2 regions of the Nocardioides sp. JS614 genome follow, and region 1 is predicted to be linked to the other one. Evidence: riboswitches for the same ligand, from Rfam matches in the RefSeq annotation. Region 1 holds a riboswitch; the other holds the start of a gene.

Region 1 (7,073 bases):
GCGTCGACCTGGGCCCGCACGTGGTCGGCGGAGAGGTGGACCACGGCGTGCACGCCGGTGGTGTCCTGCGCGGTGACGGCGGTGACGGCGCACGTCCCGTGCGCGCCCAGTGCCGCGAACGTCGCCAGGTCGGCGGCGACTCCGGCGGCACCGCCGGAGTCGGTGCCCGCCACGGTGAGGGCGACCAGGGGGCTTCTCATCGGGCCTCCCCCAGCACGCGCTCGACGACGTCGGCCGGGTCGGGGGCGCGCATGACGGCACCCATGACGGCGACCCCGTGGGCGCCGGCTGCCCGCATCGCGGCGGCGTTCTGGACCTTGACCCCGCCGAGGGCGAAGACCGGCACCTCGCCGGCGAGCGCAACCGCGCGGCGTACGCCGTCCTCCCCGAGGATGGGGCCGTAGCCCGGCTTGGAGGCGGAGGCCGCGACTGGCGAGATCGTCAGGTACGACGCGCCGCCGGCGACCGCGCGGCGTATCTCGTGGTCGTCGTGGCACGAGCGGCCGTGGAAGGGCGCGGCACCGGCGTCGTGCGGGCTCTGGGCGGCGGCGAGGTGCACCGCCGCGGCGCCGGGGAGCCAGGTGCGCGCGAGGATCACGGTGACGCCGGTGGCGCCGAGCGCGCGGGCGAGCGCTTGCCGCTCCTGCCCGGGCAGGTCGAGCTCCCGGAGCAGAACGGCCTCGAGACCGGCCGCGACGCAGTCGGCGAGCGCGCCGACGAGGTCGCGCCCGGCAGGGAGCTGGTGACGGTCGGTGAGGACCAGCAGCCGCGGCAGGTCGACCCCCGTCACGTCCCCACCCGTCCGGCCATCGGGCTCGACGCGCGAGCGGTGGTGAGCCGGGGGATGCGACCGGCCCCGCGTGCCAACTCACCGGCCTCGACCGCGGCCCGCAACGCCGCCGCCATCTGGGCCGGGCGGTCCGCGCGCGTGATCGCCGTCGCCACCAGCACGGCATCGCACCCCAGCTCCATCGCCAACGCAGCGTCGCTCGCGGTGCCGATCCCGGCGTCCAGCACCACGGGAACCGTGACGGCGGCGCACACGGCCTCGACGGCGCGCGGGTCGTCGATGCCGCGACCGGTGCCGATGGGCGAGCCGAGCGGCATGACGGCCGCGCACCCGACGTCGGCCAAGCGTCGCGCGAGGACCGGGTCGGCGGTCGTATAGGGCAACACCGTGAATCCCTGCTGCACCAGCGTCTCGGCCGCGTCGAGCAGCTCGACGGCGTCGGGCATCAGGCTGGTCTCGTCGCCGATGACCTCGAGCTTGACCCAGTCGGTCTGGAGGGCCTCGCGCGCCAGCTGCGCGGTCAGGATCGCCTCGCGAGCGCTGTGGCATCCGGCCGTGTTGGGCAGGATCCGCACGCCCTTCACGCGGAGGGTGTCCAGCAGCCCGCCGCTGCTGGTGTCGGAGGTGCGACGGATCGACACCGTGACCAGGCCCGGGGCGGCGGCGTCGACGACCTCGGAGACCGCGCTGATGTTCGTCAGCCCGCCGGTGCCGATCCACAGCCGGCTCGGGAGGTCGATGCCCGCGATCCGCATCCGGCTCACCCGCCCTGGTGCGCGGTGACGACCTCGACCGCATCCTTCTCCGACAACCGGGTCGACTCCCACGATGCTGCGGGCACGATGGCCCCGTTGAGCGCTGCCGCGCATCCGCGGGCCGACGGAAGCAGGTCCTGCAGGGTCGCGCCCTCCTCCACGACGTGCGGCTGGCCGTTGAGCTTGATCCTCATGAGATGGGGTCCTTCCAGTGGTCGGTGGGGGAATCGGTCCGGTGCGGGCCGAAGCGGCTCGGCGCGAACGGACGCGCGACAGCGGGGACGTCGCCGTTCTCGACGTGAGCCCGGATCACCTGGGCGGTCAGCGGCGCGAGCAGCACGCCGCCGCGGTAGTGCCCGACGGCCAGCACCTGCCGGACCGCTCCTGGCCCGTCGGTGACCCCGAGCAGTGGTCCGTTGTCGGGGGTGCCGGGGCGATGCCGGGCGGTGATCTCGACGACGTCGGAGCTCTCCAGCCCGGGCACCAGGGTGCGCGCGGCGTGCAGCAGTCGCACCACCGCGCCGAGCGTCGCCACCGGTTCCGAGGCATGCTCCTCCTCAGTGGCACCCACGACGACCTCGCCGCCCGCCCGCGGCACGACGTACACCGCCTCGCCGTGCACCCGCGCGCGCAGCACCCGGGACGGCCGGTCGATCACCCGCAGCCGGATCGTCTCCCCGCGGACCGGCCGGACCTGCGGCACCAGGCTCCGGGCCTCGGCACCGGTCGCGATGACCACCGCGTCGCACGGGAACTCGATCCCGTCCGCGAAGCGGACTCCACCGTCGATCGCCGACGCCCGGGCCCGGACCACCCGTTCACCCAGCAGGCGTAGCAGGGCCTCAGCGACCAGCCGCGGGTTGACGTTGTGGTCCTCGGGGACGAGCACCGCGCCTGCGACCCGAGACAAGGTGGGCTCGTCCGACCGTGCCTCGCGCCGGTCGAGCTCCCGGAAGGCGATCCCCTCGGTCGAGAGCACCTCGAGCGTGCGCCGCACCTGCTGAAGGTCGTCATGGTCCTGGCCGATCAGCAACGTGCCCTCGGTGCGCAGGTCGACGTCCACGCCGGAGACGGCCCGCAGTCGAGCCGCGTACGCCGGCCACAGTCGCGCAGAGGCCACGCCGAGCCGCAGCAGGTCCGTCTCGCCGTGCCAGGCCTCACCGGCCGGTGCGAGCATCCCGGCCGCCGCCCGGGTCGCGCCACCAGCCGGGTCGGGGTCGAACACCCGCACGTCGTGCTTCGCGCGGACCAGTTCCTCCGCGCAGGCCAGACCGACGATGCCGGCCCCGATCACCGCCACCCTCATGCGAGCGCGACGGCGCCGACGAGTTCCCTCGCGGCCAGTCCGGGCTGAGGTGATCGGCAGATGGCCGAGGCCACCGCGATCCCGTAGGCCCCGGCCGCCATCACCTCGGGCGCGCGCTCGGCGTTGATGCCAGAGATCGCGATCGCCGGCAGGACTCGCGCCGCATCACGCAGCGCGTCCAACCCGATCGGGTCCGGGAGACCACTCTTCGTGGTCGTGGCGTAGACCGGTCCAACGCCTATGTAGTCGGCGCCCTGGGCCCTCGCCTCACGGGCCTGGTCGGCGTTCCGGCAGGTGCCGCCGACGAGGAAGCCTTGCGGTGCCAGGCGTCTGGCCTCGGCGACCGCGAGGTCATCACGGCCGAGATGGACGCCTTGCGCTCCCGCAATGAGCGCGATGTCGACGCGGTCGTTCACGATCACCGCCGCCGAGGTCCCCGCAAGGCGGTCCACGAGGGCGCGGGTGAACGCAACCACCTCTCGGTCGGACACCGACTTCGCACGCACCTGGACGGCGTCGACGCCCTCACGGACGACGGCCTCCAGCAGGGTGATCGCCCTGTCGCCGTACGACGAGAAGTCGGTGATGCAATGAATGCGGGGTAACACGTCGCTCCTCACTTCCTTCGCCGGCATTACCCGGATCAGGTTCGACGGTCGGAGCGGCTCCAGCCCCATCTCAGCCCGATGCCTCGGGCTCCCGTGTGGAATGCCACGACCGTAGCAGCCGTGCAAGCTCTCTCGGAAGGGACCCGCAAGCAGGGCGATGCCGAGGACCACGCCATCTTCGTCGGCGGCGGCGCCACCCGCGACGGGGTGATCGACGCCTGCCTGGCGGCGCTCCGGCCGGCGGCCGGCTGATGGTGCCCGGTGTGACGCTCGAGACCGAGATGCTGCTCGGGCAGCTGTACCGGGAGCACGGCGGCGAGCTGACCCGAGTCTCGGTCGAGACCAGCGCACCAGTCGGCGCCTTCACCGGGTGGACTCCGGCACGTACCGCCACACAGTGGGCATTGACGCGCTGACGCCGTACCTCTCCTCATGCAGGGCACTCGCCAACGGCGAGCGGTGCCGCCAGCCGTAGCGCTCCAGGTCAGGAACGTCCGGTAGCTCCGAGACGGTGCCGACGCAGAGCCAGGCTACCGGCCGTACGTGCTCCGGCATGCCGACGAGATCGCGCAAGAACTCCTCGCGGTAGAAACTGACCCACCCCACCCCGAGGCCCTCGGCGGTCGCGGCGAGCCAGAGGTTCTGGATGGCGCAGACCACCGAGTAGAGCCCGGCGTCGGCGATGGCATGCCGACCGAGCACCCTCGGCCCGCCGCGAGTCGGGTCGTAGCCGACCACGATCCCGAGCCGCGAGTCGCGGATCCCTTCGACCTTGATCCGCGAGAACGTCTCGGCGCGCTCGCCGCTGAGCGTCGCCGCGAACGTGTCCCGCTCGTGCGCGACGTGGTCGGCGAACGCGCTGAGCGTGTCCGGCGAGCGGACCAGGACGAAATCCCACGGTTGGCTCATCCCGACACTCGGGGCACAGTGAGCCGCCGACAACAGCCGCTCCAGCACCTCGGCGGCCAACGGCTCACCTGTGAACTCTCGGCGAGTGTCACGACGACGGTTGATGACGTCGTAGAACTCCATCACAGCCCCCGATCGTCGCGTCGCTTCGAGGTCCGGTCGCGGGCCGCGTCGTAGAGATAGGACTCGCCGCCCTCGCCGGCCAGTGCCCAGCCGACCAGGATCACGGCCGCCTGGCGCAGCCCTGCCGCCTCCACCACCTCCGAGATGGTTGCCACCGTGCCGCGCAGCACCTGTTCTGCGGGCTGGCTGGCGCGGTAGACGACGGCCACCGGGCAGTCGCCGCCGTACTCCGGTTCGAGCTCGGCCATGAGCGGCCGCACCCGCGTGATCGCCAGATGCAGCACGAGCGTCGAGCGAGTCGTGGCGAACGCCGCCAGCGACTCGGACTCCGGCATCACGGTAGAGCGAGCCTGGGCGCGGGTCAGCACCACCGACTGGGCCACCAGCGGCACCGTCAGCTCGCTGCCGACCAGCGCAGCAGCGGCGGCGTAGGCCGGCACCCCGGGCGTCACCGACCAGGCAACACCAGCAGCATCGAGCCGGCAGGTCTGCTCGTGCAGCGCGGAATAGAGCGACGGATCGCCGGACGTCAGCCGCACCACCGCCTGGCCCGCGCCGGCTGCACGGACCATTTGGGCGACCATCGTGTCGAGGTCGAGGTCTTGGGTGTCGACGAGCTCTGCGCCCGGGCCGACGTGGGCCAGGACCTCGGGATCGAGGTAGGTGCCGGGATAGAGCACCAGGTCCGCCTGCGCCAGCAGGCGAGTCGCGCGCACGGTCAGCAGGTCGGCCGCGCCGGGTCCGGCGCCGACGAAGTGGACGGCAGCACTCACCGCACGTACCTCGGCGTCCACACGCCGGCGCGGCTCACCCGTGTCCTCTCGGCACCCACGATCAGCAGGCACTTCATGTCGATCGTCTCCGGGTCCAGGTCGGCCAGCGTCGTGACGGTCAGCGACTCCTCGTCGCGCCCGACGTCGCGCCCGACGATGACCACGGTCTCGGGCTTGCGATGCTCCAGCAGGACACGGTGGGCGGTGGCAATCTGCTCGGTCCGGGAGCGGGGGGCCGGGTTGTCGATCGCCAGCACGAGGTCGGCGTCGGCGATGGCGCGGAGGCGCCGTTCCACGACCTCCCACGGCTCGAGCCTGTCGGAGAGCGAGACAACGGCGAAGTCTGCCCCAATGGGCGCACCGGCACGGGCGGCCACCGCCTGCACGGCGCTGACCCCCGGCAGCACCCGAATCTGGACGCCGGCGTACGTCGGATCCTCAGCCGCCTCGAAGACGGCCGCTGCCATCCCGAACACACCGGCGTCGCCGCCAGAGACGACCGCGACCCGCTCCCCCGATCCGGCCAGGTCGAGCGCGACCCGAGCCCGGTCGACCTCGACGGTGTTGCCTGACGCGTGGCGGGTGATTCCGGCACGCTGCGCGACGCGAGCCACGCACGGGGCGTAGCCGACCACGTGATTGACCTCGCCCAGAGCCGCCGACGCTTCTGGCGTGAGCCAGTGGTCGGGGCCGAGGCCGACGACCAGGAGTTCAGCGGTCCGCCCGTCGGGTGCCGCGACCGATGCGCTGGGCTCCGCCTCGCGAGCGCGCAGCCGCTGAGCGGTCTGCCGGTCGGCCGTGTCACCCGGGACGACGATCAGGGAGAAGTAGGGCACCGAGTCCGGATCGACCTCGGCTACAGGCAGCCACCGCTCCTCGGACTGCGACGCCCGCTCGACGTACCAGGCGCCCTCGAGCCGCCCCGCCTGCGCCAGCGCGGAGCGCACGGCTGGAAAGTTCCGGCCGAGCTTCATGATGACGGCGGCCTCTGTGTCCGCCAGCCGCCTCGCGAGCTCCGGCTCGGGCAAGGTTCCGGGCAGGACGGTCAGGACATCTGTCTGTCGAACCAACGGGCCCGAGCTGCCAGCGATCGCCGCCGTCGCCGCCGCGAAGGCGGGCACGCCCGGCACCACCTCAATCGGGTAGATCTCCTTGAACCGGTCGTGGAGATACATCGACGAGCCGTAGAAGAGGGGATCGCCCTCCGAGAGCAGGACCACGTCGCGCCCCGCGTCGAGGTGAGCCGACAGCCGTACCGCGCAGGACTCGTAGAAGTCGGTCATCGCCCCGACATACCCACCGGGATGGTCGGTGGTGCCGGTGGTGACCGGATAGCGCAACTCCTCCTCGATCACCTCGGCTGGAATGATGCCGCCGGCAATGCGACGCGCGTGGGACTTCGTCTTCACCCCAGCGTGGTACGCAACGACGTCAGCCGCGCCGATGATCCGAGCGGCCTTGAGCGTCATGAGCTCCGGGTCGCCGGGGCCGATGCCGACGACCGTCAAACGGCCGGTGCCTTTCGGGGCCCCCGCGGCGCCCGGAGCGGAGCGAGGACGACGTGGGGTGGTGCTCACTCTGCCTCCTGGGCGAGTGCATTGAGGGCTGACGAGGTCATCGCCGATCCCCCGCGGCGGCCACGGACGGTGGCGGCGAGCTTCTCGGCATCGGCCGGCACGGCCCGCAGGCCGGCCTCTCGCCGGATGGTGGCGAAGGAATCGACATAGATGGCGGGTCCGGAGTCCACGTACTCGGAGCGGCGCTTCGGCCTGCGCAGGTCGGTCATCTGCTCTCCTCGGGAATGAGCAC
Region 2 (7,073 bases), 1.8 Mb from region 1:
CGACGTAGGTGAGGTCCCAGTCGGCCTGCTCGGCCCGGCGGGCCAGCAGCCGGCAGCCGGGTGTGAGCGTGTCGCGGGTGCCGCAGAACATCAGCGCCGGCGGCAGCCCGCCGAGCTCGGCCAGCGCGGGGCTCACCTCGGGACGGCCCAGGTCCTCGGTGGATCCGGCCCACCAGGCGGCGTACGCCTGCAGCTTGCCGAGGAACAGCCAGGGGTCGCGGACCGTGAACGACTCGGTCTCCGGCGTCGCGGTGGTCAGGTCCACCCACGGGGAGTGCAGCAGCAGCCGCGCCGGCTGCGGGCCGCCGCGGTCGCGCAGCGTCTGGGCGATCGCGAGCGCGTAGCCGCCGCCCGCGGAGTCGCCGGCGAGCACCAGCTGGTCGGAGTCGCCGACCCACCGGCCGGTGAGGTCGGCGATGGCCGCGTGCGAGTCCCGCCAGGTGTGCTCGGGCGCCAGGGGGTAGTCCGGCAGCACGATCCGGGCGTGGAGGTCGGTGGCCAGGCGGCACAGGTAGCGGACGTGGAAGGGGTCGATCGGGGCCACGTAGCCGCCGCCGTGGAGGTAGACCACGGTGCGTCGCGGATCGGTCCCGCGCGGGGTGACGACGTACGACGCGAACTCGCCGGACCGGCCGGTGAGCACCTCGGTGACCACGGAGAACCGCTTCGCGAATCCCGGCGTCACGCGGGTCGGCAGCCGCCGTGCGAGCCGCGCGTGCCAGCGCTCGATCCGGGCCCGCTCCGCCTCCGGGGTGCCCAGGTCGCGCGAGCGACGCAGCCTCGGGACGACCCACGCGAGCGCCTCGTGGCGGCGGCTGGGGCTCATGGCTCGCAGCCTCCCACAGCGGGGGTTGTCACAGCGGCGCGGTGGCCGGTGTCTGGTGGGTGACGGACCGAGACGAGTCCACGAAGGAGAGAGCAGATGCCCAGCACGTTCCGCATCCCGAAGGCCACGATCACCGGCCTGTACGGCAAGGTGGTCTCGGCGTACGCCCGCCGCACGTTCGGGGAGATCCCTGACGGCCTCTACGTCTACTTCCACCACAAGCCGCTGATGAGGGCCGTGGTCGGCTTCGAGGGCAAGGTCGCGAAGTGGGGCGCGCTCGACCCCACGCTGAAGTCCTACGCCGAGCTGGCCAGTGCCGGGACCATCGGCTGCAGCTGGTGCCTGGACTTCGGCTACTTCAAGGCGCACGACGAGGGCGTGGACCTGGCGAAGGTCAGCGAGGTCCCGCGGTGGCGGGAGTCCGACGTGTTCACGCCGCTGGAGCGCGAGGTCCTCGAGTACGCCGAGGCGATGACCGCCACGCCGCCGACCGTCACCGACGCGATGGTCGCGCGGCTCGTGGAGCAGCTCGGCACCCCCGCCGTCGTCGAGCTGACCCAGATCGTGGCCCTGGAGAACATGCGCTCGCGGTTCAACTCCGCCGCGGGCCTGCAGAGCCAGGGATACTCGGATGTGTGCGAGCTGCCGCTCGCCGTACCGTCGGGAGACGTGAGGCCCGCATGAACGCCACCGATTCCACCGACGTCTTCGTCGACCACCGCAACCTGCTCTTCACGGTCGCCTACGAGATGCTCGGCTCGGCCGCGGACGCCGAGGACGTGCTGCAGGAGACCTGGCTGCGCTGGGTCGAGGTCGACCGCGAGGAGGTGCGCGAGGCGCGCGCCTACCTGGTGCGGATCGCCACCCGGCTCGCGCTGAACCGGATGCGCACGAACGCCCGGCGCCGGGAGTCGTACGTCGGACCGTGGCTCCCCGAGCCGCTGCTCACCACCCCGGACGTGGCGGAGGACGTCGAGCTCGCCGACAGCGTCTCCCTGGCGATGCTCACGCTGCTCGAGACGCTCGGCCCGACCGAGCGCGCGGTGTTCGTGCTGCGCGAGGTCTTCGACTTCGGCTACGACGAGATCGCGGCCGCGGTCGACAAGACGCCGGCCGCCGTACGCCAGATCGCGCACCGCGCCCGCGGACACGTCGCCGAGCGGCGGCCGCGGGCCGAGGCCACCCGCTCCGAGCGGGAGCACGTGATGGCGACGTTCCTCGCTGCGGTCGCGACCGGCGACATCCAGAGCCTGATGGACGTGCTCGCCCCCGACGTCGTGCTGGTCACCGACGGCGGAGGGGTCAAGAAGGCCGCGCTCCGCCCGATCCTGGGCCGTGACAAGGTGGTCCGCTTCCTCGGTGCGGTCTCCGAGGGCCTCGACGCCGTCGCCGACGTGGTCGTCGTCAACGGCGCTCCCGCGCTGCGGATCGTGCTGGACGGCGAGCTCGACACGGTCGCCTCGATGGTCGTCGAGGACGGCCTGGTCACCGGCCTCTACGTCGTACGCAACCCGGCCAAGCTGGCCCGGCTCGACGCCGTCGTCACTCTGACCCGTTGACCCCGGTTCGGCCAGCCGCGCAGCTGTAACGCCCGTTTACCCCACCTACCGCCGCCGCTGCAGCACGCTCGGGACAAGGGGTAAACGGGCGTTACAGCGAGCAGCGGGGGTCGGTGGCAGGACCGGCCCCCGGGACCCGGCCTGGGGGGACTACAGTTTGGACAAACGCAGGGGAGCACGCCTCAACAACGTGCTGAGAGTGCGGATCCGCCGCAGACCCTATGAACCTGATCCGGTTAGCACCGGCGAAGGGAGTCGGAAGATGAGACCCATCCATGCCCTGGCGCCACTGGCACCGCTCGTCGCGCTCGCCCTGGCGGCGACCGGCTGCTCGACCATCGGAAACGGCTCGTCCGGCGACGAGTCGACGGCCAGCCCGGGCGGCGAGCCCGGGCGGGTCGTGCTGGTCACCCACGAGTCGTTCTCGCTGCCCAAGCCGCTGATCAAGCAGTTCGAGCAGCAGTCCGGCTACGACCTGGTGGTCCGCGCGTCCGGCGACGCCGGGATCCTCACCAACAAGCTGGTGCTGACCAAGGGCGACCCGCTCGGCGACGTGGCGTTCGGCATCGACAACACCTTCGCCTCGCGGGCGCTCGACGAGGGCGTGTTCGCGCCGTACGACGCTCCGCTGCCGGACGGCGCCGACCAGTACCGGTTGCCGGGTGACGACGAGCACGACCTCACGCCGATCGACAACGCCAGCGTGTGCGTGAACGTCGACGACACCTGGTTCGCCGACCACCATCTCGCCCCGCCGAAGACCCTGGACGACCTGGCCGCCCCGGAGTACCAGGGCCTGTTCGTCACCCCGGGCGCGGCCACCAGCTCGCCCGGCCTGGCGTTCCTGCTGAGCACGATCGCGGCGTACGGCGAGGACGGCTGGCAGGACTACTGGGCGCGGCTGATGGAGAACGGGACCAAGCTGACGGCCGGCTGGTCCGACGCCTACGAGGTCGACTTCACCCAGGGCGGCGGCCAGGGTGACCGGCCGATCGTGCTGTCCTACGACTCCTCGCCGGCGTTCACCGTCGCCGACGGGGAGTCGTCGACGAGCGCCCTGCTCGACACCTGCTTCCGCCAGGTGGAGTACGCCGGCGTGCTGGACGGTGCCGCGAACCCCGCCGGCGCCGAGCAGCTGGTCGACTTCCTGCTCTCGCCGGAGGTGCAGGCCGCACTGCCCGAGAGCATGTACGTGTTCCCGGTCGACTCCTCGGTCCAGCTGCCGAAGGAGTGGGCCCGGTTCGCGAAGCAGCCGAGCGACCCGTTCTCGGTGGACCCCGCGTCGATCGACGAGCACCGCGACGAGTGGCTGCGCGAGTGGACCGACGTGACCTCTCGATGACCGGCACCGCGCGGACGGGGTGACGGGCAGGCCATGAGGCGCTCGCTCGAGCTGGTCGGGCTCGCGGCGCTGCCGCTGGCCGTGCTCGGCGTGTTCTTCCTGCTCCCGGTCAGCGGCATGGTCTCCGAGGGCTTCGTCACCGACGGCCGCTTCGACCCGGGTGGGGTGCTCGAGGTGCTCGGCCGGCCCCGGGTGCACCGGGTGCTGTGGTTCACGGTCTGGTCCTCGACGGTCGCGACCCTGCTCGCCGTGCTCCTCGGCCTGCCCGTGGCGCACCTGCTGCACCGGCGCCGGTTCTGGGGCCGGCGGGCGCTGCGCTCGCTGCTGCTGGTGCCGTTCGTGCTGCCGACGGTGGTGGTCGGGGTCGCGTTCCGCGAGCTGATCGGCGAGGCCGGGCCGTTGGGCTTCCTCGGCCTGGACGGCTCGGCCGTGGCCATCGTCGCCGGCCTCGTGTTCTTCAACGTGGCGGTCGTGATCCGGGCGGTCGGCGCCGCCTGGGAGTCCCTCGACCCGCGGCCGGCGGAGGCGGCCGCGGCGCTCGGTGCGGGGCCGGCCCACGTCTTCCGGACCGTCACCCTGCCCGCGCTGCGCCCGGCGATCGTCAGCGCCGCCAGCGTGGTCTTCCTCTTCTGCGCCACCGCGTTCGGCGTGGTGCTCACCCTGGGCGGGCTGCGCTACTCCTCGGTCGAGACCGAGATCTACCTGCTCACCACGAACCTGCTCGACCTCCAGGCCGCGGCGGCGCTCTCGATCCTCCAGCTGCTCGCGATCACGGCCCTGCTGGTGGTGACCGGCCGGTTGCGCGCCGTACCCGACCCGGCTCTGGCCCGCTCCACCCGGCGCCCGCCGCGGCCGGCGCCCGGCGACTGGCCCGGCCTGGTCGCGACCGGCCTGGTGCTGCTGCTGGTGGGGGCGCCGGTGGCCGCCCTGGTCGCCGGCTCGCTGCGGGTCGGCGACGCGTGGAGCCTGGGCAACTACCGCGCGCTGACCGGCGAGGGCACGCAGCACGCCCTGCTCGCCTCCGCGACCGACGCGCTCGTCACCTCGCTGCGCACCGCCGTCGACGCCACCTGGATGTCGCTGTCCCTGGGCGTGCTGGTCACCGTGGTGGTCACCCGCCGGTCGCGCACGCGGGGTGAGCGCCGGGCGCGCGGCCTGCTGGACGGGCTGTTCATGCTCCCGCTCGGGGTGTCCGCGGTGACGCTCGGCTTCGGGTTCCTCATCACCCTCGACCGGCCGCCCCTCGACCTGAGGGACTCACCGCTCCTGGTCCCGATCGCGCAGGCGCTGGTGGCGCTGCCGCTCGTCGTCCGGACCCTGGTGCCGGTGCTCGGTGGCATCGACGACCGCCAGCGGCAGGCCGCCGCGTCGCTCGGTGCCGGCCCGTTGCGTACCTTCGCCACCGTGGACCTCCCCGCCATGTGGCGGCCGCTGACCGCCGCGGCCGGCTTCGCGTTCGCGGTGTCGCTCGGTGAGTTCGGGGCGACCTCGTTCCTCGCCCGGGAGGACCACCCCACGCTGCCGATCGTGATCTACCACCTGATCGGGCACCCGGGTGCGATGAACTACGGCATGGCCCTCGCCGCGTCCGTCGTCCTCGCCACCACGACCGCGCTCGTGATGCTCGCCGTCGACCGGCTGCGGGTGCCGTCGGTGGGGGCGTTCTGATGCTGGCCCTGGACCACCTCAGCGTCTCGTACGACGGCGTGCCGGCTGTCGTCGACGCGACGCTGGAGCTCGCGGACGGGCACGTCCTCGCGGTCCTGGGGCCGAGCGGCTCGGGCAAGTCGACGCTGCTGCGCGCGGTGGCCGGGCTCGAGCCGGCCGTCGCCGGGCGGATCTGCTGGGACGGTGCCGACCTCGCCCACGTCCCGACCCACAAGCGCGGGTTCGCGCTGATGTTCCAGGACGGGCAGCTGTTCAACCACCTCACGGTCGCCCGCAACATCGGCTACGCGCTGCGGCTCCGGCGTACCCCCCGGGCCGCGGAGCGGGTCGCCGAGCTGCTCGCCCTGGTCGGGCTCGAGGGGTACGCCGAGCGCCTCCCGGCGACCCTGTCCGGTGGCGAGCGCCAGCGGGTGGCGTTGGCCCGCTCGCTCGCGGTCGCCCCGCGGCTGCTGCTGCTCGACGAGCCGCTGTCGGCACTCGACGCGGGGCTGCGTGAGCGGCTCGCCGTCGACCTGCGTGAGATCCTGCGTGCGGCCGGGACCACCGCGCTGATGGTCACCCACGACCAGGAGGAGGCGTTCGCGGTCGCCGACCGGCTGGCGGTGATGCGCGCCGGCCGGATCGTCCAGCAGGGCGAGATCGCCGAGGTCTGGCGGGCGCCGGCCGACCCCGAGACCGCGCTCTTCCTCGGGTACGCCCGCGTCCTGGAGGGCAGCGCCGCGGCCGCGCTCCTGCAGGCGGCCGGGCTGCCCGTCGCCCCGGCGGTCGCCGTACGCCGCTCGGCGCTCGTGGTCGCCGACGGTGCCGAGGCCGGGCCCCTCCGCGGCGCGGTCGTGTCGGCACGAGCGACTCCGGAGCTGATCCGCCTGGTCGTCGACGTGGACACGATCGGCGAGGTCGACGCGGTGGCCCGGCTGGGCACGCACCCCGGACCCGGCGACCCGGTCCGGCTGAGCGTGGACCCCAGTCGCTTGGCCCCGACGCCGACCGGGCGGTGACCGGGCACCGACCTCGACCGGTTGCCTACACTGACCCCCGTGTATCGCCGTGCCTATGCCCTGCTCGTGGGGAACGCCGTGGTCATGGGCGTGCTGGCGATCATCGTCGCGATCGTCTACGACAAGCGCCTGATCGACCCGGAGGGCAGCTTCCTCGGGCCGTCCTGGCTGCGGCTGCCGCTGCTGCTGTTCGGGGCGCTGCTGCTGGACCTGCTGCCGCGGACCCTGTGGTTCTCCAAGATGGACCCGCGACTGATGCCCGGGATCGTGCGCGAGCGCTGGCGGACCCACTGGAACCGGGAGCGGCTGACCCTGGTGGCGCTCGGGATCGTCTGCTTCTACGTCGTCTACGTCAGCTACCGCAACCTGAAGTCGTTCCTGCCGTTCGTGCGCGACGTCATGTACGACCGGGAGCTGCACTACCTCGACCGGGCACTGCTGTTCGGCCACGACCCGGCGCACGTGCTCCACGGGCTCCTCGGCGAGGGCTTCATGGCCTGGCCGCTGTCCTACATCTACCTGTGGTTCCTGCCGCTGGTGCCGCTCGCGGTCACCGCGTGGCTCGTCTGGTCGCGCAACCTGTCCTACGGCTACTGGTTCGTGACCTCGCAGTGCATCGCGTGGTCCCTGGGCACGGCGTCGTACTACGCGCTGCCGACGCTCGGCCCCGGCCTGGAGTA

What was found. Region 1 has a riboswitch for thiamine pyrophosphate ahead of thiE (thiamine phosphate synthase). Riboswitches for the same ligand answer to the same signal wherever they lie in the genome.
Region 2: linked by a shared signal. The riboswitch ahead of NOCA_RS03610 (thiamine ABC transporter substrate-binding protein) and the one ahead of thiE (thiamine phosphate synthase) in region 1 are both predicted to bind thiamine pyrophosphate.

The regions. Positions count from the first base shown of each region.
Region 1 is NC_008699.1:3,605,670-3,612,742, forward strand. It holds gene thiD (bifunctional hydroxymethylpyrimidine kinase/phosphomethylpyrimidine kinase) at 1-200, opposite strand, end outside; gene NOCA_RS18710 (thiamine phosphate synthase) at 197-790, opposite strand; gene NOCA_RS18715 (thiazole synthase) at 787-1,545, opposite strand; gene thiS (sulfur carrier protein ThiS) at 1,551-1,739, opposite strand; gene thiO (glycine oxidase ThiO) at 1,736-2,851, opposite strand; gene thiE (thiamine phosphate synthase) at 2,848-3,486, opposite strand; TPP riboswitch at 3,455-3,564, opposite strand; gene NOCA_RS28490 (hypothetical protein) at 3,580-3,711, shown strand; gene bluB (5,6-dimethylbenzimidazole synthase) at 3,823-4,491, opposite strand; gene NOCA_RS18740 (cobalt-precorrin-4/precorrin-4 C(11)-methyltransferase) at 4,491-5,264, opposite strand; gene cobJ (precorrin-3B C(17)-methyltransferase) at 5,261-6,733, opposite strand; gene NOCA_RS28040 (hypothetical protein) at 6,838-7,050, opposite strand; gene NOCA_RS18755 (hypothetical protein) at 7,047-7,073, opposite strand, start outside.
Region 2 is NC_008699.1:459,766-466,838, forward strand. It holds gene NOCA_RS03595 (alpha/beta hydrolase) at 1-826, opposite strand, end outside; gene NOCA_RS03600 (carboxymuconolactone decarboxylase family protein) at 923-1,510, shown strand; gene NOCA_RS03605 (RNA polymerase sigma-70 factor) at 1,507-2,385, shown strand; TPP riboswitch at 2,545-2,657, shown strand; gene NOCA_RS03610 (thiamine ABC transporter substrate-binding protein) at 2,648-3,727, shown strand; gene NOCA_RS03615 (ABC transporter permease) at 3,761-5,395, shown strand; gene NOCA_RS03620 (ABC transporter ATP-binding protein) at 5,395-6,393, shown strand; gene NOCA_RS03625 (phosphatase PAP2 family protein) at 6,433-7,073, shown strand, end outside.